2 regions of the Paenibacillus rhizolycopersici genome follow, and region 1 is predicted to be linked to the other one. Evidence: riboswitches for the same ligand, from Rfam matches in the RefSeq annotation. Region 1 holds a riboswitch; the other holds the start of a gene.
What was found. A riboswitch is a leader RNA that binds a small molecule or an ion and turns the genes downstream of it on or off. The one in region 1 is predicted to bind S-adenosylmethionine.
Positions count from the first base shown of each region.

Region 2: it holds a riboswitch for S-adenosylmethionine, as region 1 does, so the genes downstream of both, IM700_RS09845 (methionine ABC transporter ATP-binding protein) here and metA (homoserine O-acetyltransferase MetA) in region 1, are expected to answer to the same signal.

Region 1 is NZ_JADCNN020000021.1:23,133-27,555, forward strand. Features, by position in the region: gene corA (magnesium/cobalt transporter CorA) at 297-1,232, opposite strand; SAM riboswitch class I at 1,720-1,853, shown strand; gene metA (homoserine O-acetyltransferase MetA) at 1,972-2,907, shown strand; gene IM700_RS18545 (aminotransferase class I/II-fold pyridoxal phosphate-dependent enzyme) at 2,897-4,114, shown strand; gene IM700_RS18550 (trans-sulfuration enzyme family protein) at 4,111-4,423, shown strand, end outside.
Region 2 is NZ_JADCNN020000007.1:97,213-101,635, reverse strand. Features, by position in the region: gene IM700_RS09855 (MetQ/NlpA family ABC transporter substrate-binding protein) at 1-738, opposite strand, end outside; gene IM700_RS09850 (methionine ABC transporter permease) at 802-1,470, opposite strand; gene IM700_RS09845 (methionine ABC transporter ATP-binding protein) at 1,470-2,486, opposite strand; SAM riboswitch class I at 2,593-2,755, opposite strand; gene IM700_RS09840 (Cthe_2314 family HEPN domain-containing protein) at 2,851-3,567, opposite strand; gene IM700_RS09835 (UbiD family decarboxylase) at 3,582-4,423, opposite strand, start outside.

The DNA of each region.
Region 1 (4,423 bases):
GGAGTATAGCAGTAGAGACGGTAAAGGCAGTAAAGGCAACTGTCTGAGGACCTACTCGAGCTTCAGCCGGAGGGTTGAGCCCTCCTTCGGCCGAATGAACTGTAAAAGTGCAGTTCGTTCGGCCGTTTTTGTCGCTAAAACACAAATGAACTGCAAAAATGCAGTTCATTTGTGGGGGATATAAGGAAAAATACATATTTATCCCGAAATCAACTGTACGTCCACTCATCCATCGAAAAAGGCCAACGAGGACTTATCGTCCAAGTTGGCCTCATGGTTCAAATGTGTACGTTCCTCTAAATCCAATCCCTTTTCCGGAATATATAAAACATCCCTAAACCCAAGGCAAGCATGATGCCGAGGACGATAAAGTAGCCGTACTGCGAATGCAGCTCCGGCATATGGTCGAAGTTCATACCGTAGATGCCGGTAATCAGAGTTAACGGGATGAAGATTGTCGTAATCGCGGTAAACACGCGCATGATTTCGTTGGCTCGGTTAGCGATGGCGGCCTGGTAGGCCTCGCGTAAGTTGCCGACGAGCTCGCGGAACGTATCGAAGTTCTCGGAGATCTTCACGGCGTTTTCGTAAATGTCGCTGAAATATTTTTGCAACTGGTCGTCGATCAGCCGGAGGTCTTTCTTGTTCAGAATGTTGATGACTTCCTTCTGCGGCCCAAGCACTTTCTTCAGCCACAGGATTTCGCTTCGCAGCCCGATGATTTCGTTCAGATGCGAACGTTTGGTATGCATCAGGATATCTTCTTCCAGCTTCTCGATCTTTACTTCGATCCGGTCGCCGACGGTAAAGTAGTTATCGACCACCAGGTCGACCAGCAGGTACAGGAACCGGTCGGGCTCGCTGACCTCCTGTTCCCACAGAATCGGCTTCACGGCGCGAAGCTCGTTAATTTTTTGCTTAGTAACCGTAATGATATAATGCCGTCCCAAAAAGAGGTTTAACGCGCGCAGAAAAATTTCTTCATCATCATACCGAATGCTGTTCACCACGATAAAATAGTGGTTATCGTAGGTTTCGATCTTCGGACGTTGTTCTTCCTCGCTCAAGCAGTCTTCTACAGCCAGATCGTGCAGCGAAAATAAGGGCTGCAGCAGGGCGAGATCATCGACGTCGGCATCGATCCAGTAGAAGCCTTCTTCCGGAGCGGTGGTCGTCAGTTCCACATCTTCTACAGGGGTAAATACGCCGGCTTGGACATGACGAATTTTCATAAGCTTTCACTCCCTTTCCCCGGGCCTGCCGGCCTGGGATGCTCTTGGTTGAAGCATAGGAAAGGGACCAACCGTGGCTTGCCCGGAACGATGAAAAAGGCGTTTATGCAAACACCGGGAAAAGAAAGTGCCCTAAGCGTTCCGCAGGCATCCAGCGGGTCGGTTTCCTATGCGATTGGTATTCCTGGGTTGTCCTCTGCGGACTCGGGTCGCCTTCCATTCTCGGTTTCACCTCGCTATTTTCAGGTTGTTTGAACATTCGTCAAACCCTAGGGCCGTCTGGGCCTAAAGGCACTTGTCTAGTATAACGCCAGCGAATGAAATGTTTCAACCCAAAAGTATACTATGTGAGCCGGTTCAAAGCGGTCCATGAATATTCGTGTGATTTTTCTCGCAGGTTCTTGACGGAATGCCGCCAGATCCTTTAAAGTGAATGTCAAGGAGTAGGCGCGAAGCCGAGGTCCTTAACTAAACTAAATATAGCGAAATCTTATCAAGAGCAGGTGGAGGGACTAGCCCGATGATACCCGGCAACCGGCGATTTTCCTAAAAAATCGCAGCGGTGCTAATTCTTGCAGAACTGTCAGCTTCGAACGCTGAGCGGCTTCTGAGAGATGAGAGAGGCGCATACCGGATACGTAATGACCTTTCTCCCCGTGAGAGAGGTCATTCTGTTTACATGGCCCCTCAAACGGATGTTGATTTCTTAATGACGCTACGATAAAAGGAGTGAAACCACATGCCGATTAAAGTACCGGATCATTTGCCGGCAAAGGATGTACTGGCCAGCGAAAACATCTTTGTTATGGATGAGAGCCGCGCTTATCATCAGGATATCCGTCCTTTGCGGATTGCCATTCTCAACCTGATGCCAACCAAAGAAACGACGGAATCGCAAATCCTTCGTTTACTTGGAAATACGCCGCTCCAGGTTGAAATCGTCCTGCTCCACCCCAGTTCCCACACCTCGAAGAATACGCCAGCTGAGCATTTGGAGATGTTCTACAAAACGTTCGACGAGATCCGGAACCGCCGCTTTGACGGCATGATCGTGACCGGAGCCCCCGTGGAACAGCTGGACTTCGAAGAAGTGAATTATTGGGAAGAGCTGAAGGAAATCTTCGAATGGACCAAAACCCATGTGACCTCGACCATGCATATCTGTTGGGGCTCGCAGGCAGGCTTATATTACCATTACGGGGTTCGTAAAGTACCGCTCGCGAAAAAATGCTTTGGCGTATTCTCCCACACGGTAAACGATCCGAAGGTGAAGCTTCTGCGAGGGTTTGATGAAGTGTTCCAGGTGCCGCATTCCCGCCATACCGACGTGGAGCGGTCGGACATCGATCGGGTGCCGGAGTTGCAAATTCTGGCGGAATCGGACGAAGCCGGAATTTATTTGGTGGCCACTCGGGATGGTAGACATATTTTCGTAACCGGCCATTCGGAATACGATCCGGAATCGTTGAAATGGGAATATGATCGAGATGTTGCCAAAGGCATGGAGATCGAGTTGCCGGTGAATTATTATCCGAATGACGATCCGACCCGAGCGCCGCGTTCTTCCTGGCGGGCCCATGCAAACTTATTATTTTCCAATTGGCTAAACTACTATGTGTATCAAGAAACGCCGTACGATATCGATCTAACGGCCGACTTTGTATATGAGATCTAAAGTGGAGGGGTTGCAGGTGGGGGAGCAGAACAAGGAATGGCGGATCGAGAGCAGACTGGCGCAAATCGGATCGATGGAGGAACCGGTTACGGGTGCGGTGAACTACCCGATTTATCAAGCAACGGCGTTTCGCCACCCGCGCCTTGGGCAAAGCACGGGGTTTGACTACGCTCGAACGAAGAGCCCTACCCGCAAAGTGCTGGAAGACGCGGCGGCCACCCTGGAATCCGGTGACGCGGGGTTTGCCTGTAGTTCTGGAATGGCGGCGCTGCAGACGGTGTTTACGTTGTTTTCGCAAGGGGATCACCTCATCGTGTCGTTGGATCTCTATGGGGGGACCTACCGTTTGCTGGAGCGGATCATGTCCAAATATGGCGTAACCGCTTCTTATGTCGATACGAATGATTTGGATGCACTGGAAAAGACCCGCCAAGTCAACACGAAAGCGGTGATCATCGAAACGCCAACCAATCCGTTGATGATGATCACCGATCTTGAGGCGGTATCGAAATGGGCGCGCACTCACGGGTTGCTAACGGTCGTAGATAATACGCTGATGACCCCGTATTTTCAGCGGCCGATCGAGCTTGGCGCGGATATCGTTGTGCACAGCGCGACGAAATATTTAGGTGGCCATAACGATGTCCTGGCCGGATTGATCGTAACTAAAGGGGAAGAACTGTCGCAGGAAATGGCGATCCTGCACAATTCGATTGGCGCGGTACTAAGCCCCTCCGATTCCTACCAATTGATGCGTGGAATGAAGACATTGGCGCTTCGGATGGAACGGCATGAAAGCAATGCACTCGCCATCGCGAAATTCCTGCAGTCGCATCCGCAGGTAGCGGAAGTGTTTCACCCGGGCTTGGAAGATCATCCGGGGTACGCGACGCAACGGAAGCAATCGAGCGGGAACACGGGGATTTTTGCCTTTAAGGTCACGGATGCCCGTTACGTGGAGCCGGTGCTGCGCCATCTGAACTTGATCGCGTTCGCTGAAAGCCTTGGCGGCGTGGAGTCGCTCATGACGTATCCGGCGGTCCAGACGCATGCGGACATTCCCGAGGAGATTCGAAAAGCGGTTGGCGTGGACGACCGGTTACTGCGATTCTCTGTTGGCATCGAGCATGTTGATGATTTGATTGCCGACTTGAGCGGAGCACTGGAAGCGGCGCGACAGGAAGTCGAAGGGGGACAAGGCGCATGAGCGGGCAGGAGAAACGGGAAAACAAATTCGAAACGAAGCTAATCCATTTCGGCAGTGAGGTAGACGAAGCGACGGGCGCATCCAGCGTACCGATCTATCAGGCGTCGACGTTTCATCACCACGATATTTTTAATCCGCCGCAGCATGATTATAGCCGTTCCGGCAATCCGACACGGCAAGCGCTTGAGGATTATATTGCGGTGCTGGAAGGCGGGGTGCAGGGCTTTGCCTTCGCAAGTGGGATGGCGGCCATTTCAACGACGCTGATGCTGCTCTCTGCCGGCGACCATATTATCGTGACGGAAGATG
Region 2 (4,423 bases), on a different contig from region 1:
TTCCTTATCTTCGATGAACAAAGCATCCTTCGTCGGATTCAGTTTCGCTTCCAGCGCATAGTTCGTATTGATCAGCGCCAGATCCACTTCGGCCAATTGGCGAGGCAACATGGCTGCGTCGGTTTCGATGATTTTCAGGTTTTTCGGATTTTCCACGATGTCCTTCTGCGTTGCCGTAATTCCAGCTTCGTCCTTCAGTTTAATCAACCCTTGCTTCTGCAGCAGCAGCAGAGCGCGACCGCCATTGGTCGGGTCGTTCGGGATCGCCACTTTGGCGCCGTCCGGAATTTCTTCCGTGGATTTATATTTGTTCGAGTAAGCGCCAAACGGTTCAACGTGAACGCCTACGACCGAAACGAGGTCAAACCCGTTTTGGGCATTTTGCTCGTCCAGGTAAGGCTGATGCTGGAAATAGTTCGCGTCCAGCTCTTTTTCATACAGCTGTACGTTCGGCTGCACATAGTCGGTAAACTCTTTCACTTCCAGCTCCACGCCTTCTTCCTTCAGCTTCGGCGCGATAAACTTCAGAATATCGGCATGCGGTACGGTAGCACCTACAACCAGCTTCACCGGCTCTGCTGCCGTTTGGTTCCCAGCATTCGCTGCATTCCCCTCAGCAGCCGATGTATTTCCAGCCGTGTTACCTTCAGCTCCGTTATTGGCGGCGTTATTGCTGCCGCAAGCGGCCAACACCAACACCAACACGAGTGTAAGTAAAGATAATGTCCATTTTTTCATTGCAGGTTCTCCCCCTTAAGAGTGTTTTTTGAATAAGGATACTTCTATCTATTTAGGATTTCCTTATTTCCGCGTAAAAAAGATCACTAGCCGGTCTCCCAGCATTTGCAGTACTTGCACCAGAATCACCATGAAGATCACCGAAACGATCATGACGCCCGTTTCGTACCGGTAATACCCGTAACGGATCGCCAGGTCACCGAGTCCGCCTCCGCCTACCATGCCTGACATCGCGGTATACGACACCAGCGTGACCACGGTAATCGTCATGCCTGCGATCAAGCCGGGCAGCGATTCCGGGAGCAGCACCTTGCGGATGATCTGGAAGGTGGAAGCTCCCATCGCCTGGGAAGCTTCAATTACCCCGCGGTCAACCTCGCGCAGCGCCGTTTCCACCAGACGCGCGAAGAACGGGGCTGCCCCGATCACCAGCGGCGGAATCGTGCCTTCCACGCCGGTGGATACGCCCATGAGGGTCCGCGTGACCGGAATCAAGGCGACGATCAGGATGATGAACGGTACCGAGCGAAGAATGTTCACGATCAGCGAAATCAACCGGTAAACCCATCCTAATACCAAGGATTGGGAACGCGAGAAGGTGAACAGCAATACCCCGAGCGGGAGCCCGATCACGAAGGTGAACAAGGTTGCATACCCCATCATCTGCAAGGTATCCAGCGTAGCTGTGCCCATCTCCGACCAATCAATGGCTCCGAGGTCCAGTCCTCTCATTACTCGATCACCTCCACGTCAAGATCGCGTTCCCGCAAGAGCGACAGCGTGCGCTCTACCCGGTCGTCTTCGCCTTCGAACGATACGGTCAGTTGACCATACGGAGTATCCTTGATCGTGGAGATCGTTCCTTGCAGGATGGCGAAGTTGACGCCGGTTTCCCGCACGACCTGGGACAACACCGATTCATAAGTTTTCGCGCCCAGGAACGTGATTTTCACCAGCCTGGACCACTCCGGATGCGGTACGGAAGCCGCCAGTCTCACGCCTTCTTCCCCCGCCGCCTCCCGGTGAATGAACTCCCGGGTCACCATGTGCTTCGGTTTCAGGAACACTTCCGTCACCGGACCTTGCTCCACGATGCCGCCTTCGTGAATGACCGCCACCCGATCGCAGATGCTCTGGATGACATGCATTTCATGCGTAATCAGCAGAATCGTCAATTGGAATCGCTTGTTGATGTCAAGCAGCAGCTTCAGGATGGAGTCCGTCGTCTGCGGATCCAGCGCCGAGGTGGCTTCGTCGCACAGCAATACGTCGGGGTCGCTGGCCAGCGCTCGGGCGATTCCAACCCGCTGCTTCTGACCGCCGGACAGCTGCGCCGGAAACTTATGACGATGCTCCTCCAATCCGACCAAGGTAAGCAGCTCGTTTACTTTCTCCGCAATCGCCGCCTTCGGCATTCCGATCAGCGTAAGCGGAAATGCGATATTATCGTATACGGTCGCCGAGGAGAGCAGGTTGAAATGTTGAAAAATCATGCCGATTTTGCGGCGCTGCTGCTGAAGCTCGCGCTTGCCAAGCTTCGTGAGCTCAACCCCGCCGACCCACACCTCGCCTTCGGTCGGACGTTCCAGCAAATTGATACAACGGATTAAGGTGCTTTTGCCGGCGCCGGAGTGACCGATAACGCCGAAGATTTCGCCTTTGCGAACGCTAAGGTTCAACCCGGACAGCGCGGTGGTCGCCGTTTTTTTGGTGCCATATATTTTGGTAATCCCTTTAAGTTCGATCAATCGGCTAACCTCCTGTTCCTAGCATAGACAATTATCGACCGGCGTATGAAAAAACAGAAAAGAGCCCTACAGATTCAAAGGGCTCTCTTTACGTAAAGACAATGCCTTCTCATCTGCCAAAACCATCTGCTCACAAACGCATTGGTTTTGAAGGAATTAGCACCATGACATTCGGTCCCATGACTTTCAGCGGAATCAAACTTCCGCATCACGGGTGAATCGGTTGCTGGGCTTCATCGGGCCTTTCCCTCCGCCTCTCTCGATAAGAAAAATATGAAATTGTAGAGTCGTTAATTGAAACTATTGATGAGTATAATGAGTTTTGCCCATTTTGTAAAGAGAAAAAATAGGAACGGCGGATCAATCAAACCGCCGCTATTTTTTTCCAACGTTGATTAATGTAGTCAAACACCGTGAAATACGTGTCGCAAACCATACGGTATCCCTGTTCCAGTTCGCGGATATGCTGATCCAGATCCTCCAGGGCGACTTTCCCGAACAACGCCTGATGACGCTGCCACAGATCGTCCTTCATCTCCGAGTTCATGTAATGAATCTCCGTGTTTCTCCGCCGGCGCAGAACACCCAGGGATTCCCGGTAGGTCTCTTTAATGGCGATCAACTGATTCCCAAGCTCGGTATGGGTCTTCAGATAAGCGAACTGGCGCAGCACGGTAAAATAAGAGAAATGCATCTTTATCTTCGAGGTTTTCAAATCGAACAATTCGTTGAGCACCGTTCCCAGCTTGTCCAGCGCCGAGAATACGCGGATGAAGCCGTCCTTGTAAAAATAGACGTATCTCGCATAATCGGACCGCTCAACCGGATCCATGTCTTCGACAGATTCCGTCCGCACCTTTTTGCGGAAAAAGGCGGCGGCAAACAAAGATTGTTCGAGTTCATCCAACGAAGAGATCAAGCCGTGTACCCAAATCTCCAGCTTGCGGAAATCGTGTGAAGGATCCTGATGCTCTTTGATTTCCTTTTGCAGCAGCTTGATCGTTTGCACCATCGCGTCGATCGTTTCAGCTAGCCGACCCTCGTTTTGCCGAGGCGGCTCGCCAAGCAAGCTTCGCAGCATAGGCATACCCCGTTTCACAGAAAGTAGGATTTCCAACGTTGATCCACCAAGGAGACGATGTCCTCTTGCGGGAACAGCTCATCCGGATAACCCGGCTTCATGCGGGCATCGATAACCAGCGGCAGACCGTAGGACAGGTGATGTTGGCGTATTTCGGAAGCAGCGTAAATATCGCTGGCCGGATTAAACCGTGTAAACACTGTCCATAGAAACGCCGTCTGATCATGGGCCGCTGCCTCGGCGTTGTCCACCAGTACCACAAACGGCCAGGCGGTCCCGCGTTCGCGAAGACGGCCAAGCAACCGTTCGGCAAGCTCCGGCTCGTCCTCATAGGATGCACCGGAAACGACAAGACATCCGTCATGAAAAACTTGGATTGAACGGATTTCGGCGATCTCGCCTTCGTCATACGCACGCGGCAGCTCACGTACAGGATCCCCAACGCCGATCAATATCGCCTTGCTGCCATGATTCAGTTTATGGCCGGTATAATCCAGCGTGTCATGCGACGTGTTGTTGAGAATAAACAGATCCGTACGTGGATCGAAACGCTCCAGCACCGTTTTGAGCAGCAGGCGGAAATCCGCCAAATCGATCAGCTTGTCCGTCAGCATGAGGAATTTCGTCAGCGACAGCTGGCCCTCCCCCAGGATGCGGAACGCTGATACGAGGGCTTCGCGGGAGTAACTCTCGCGAACCACGGCCGAGCTCAAGGCATGGAATCCGCTCTCCGCGTACGTCCAAAGGGAGCGAACATTAGGCATCACGATCGGGAACGCTGGCGATAGCAGCTTTTGCAGGAAATCGCCTAGGTAGTAATCCTCTTGCCGCGGTTTGCCGACGATTGTTGCCGGAT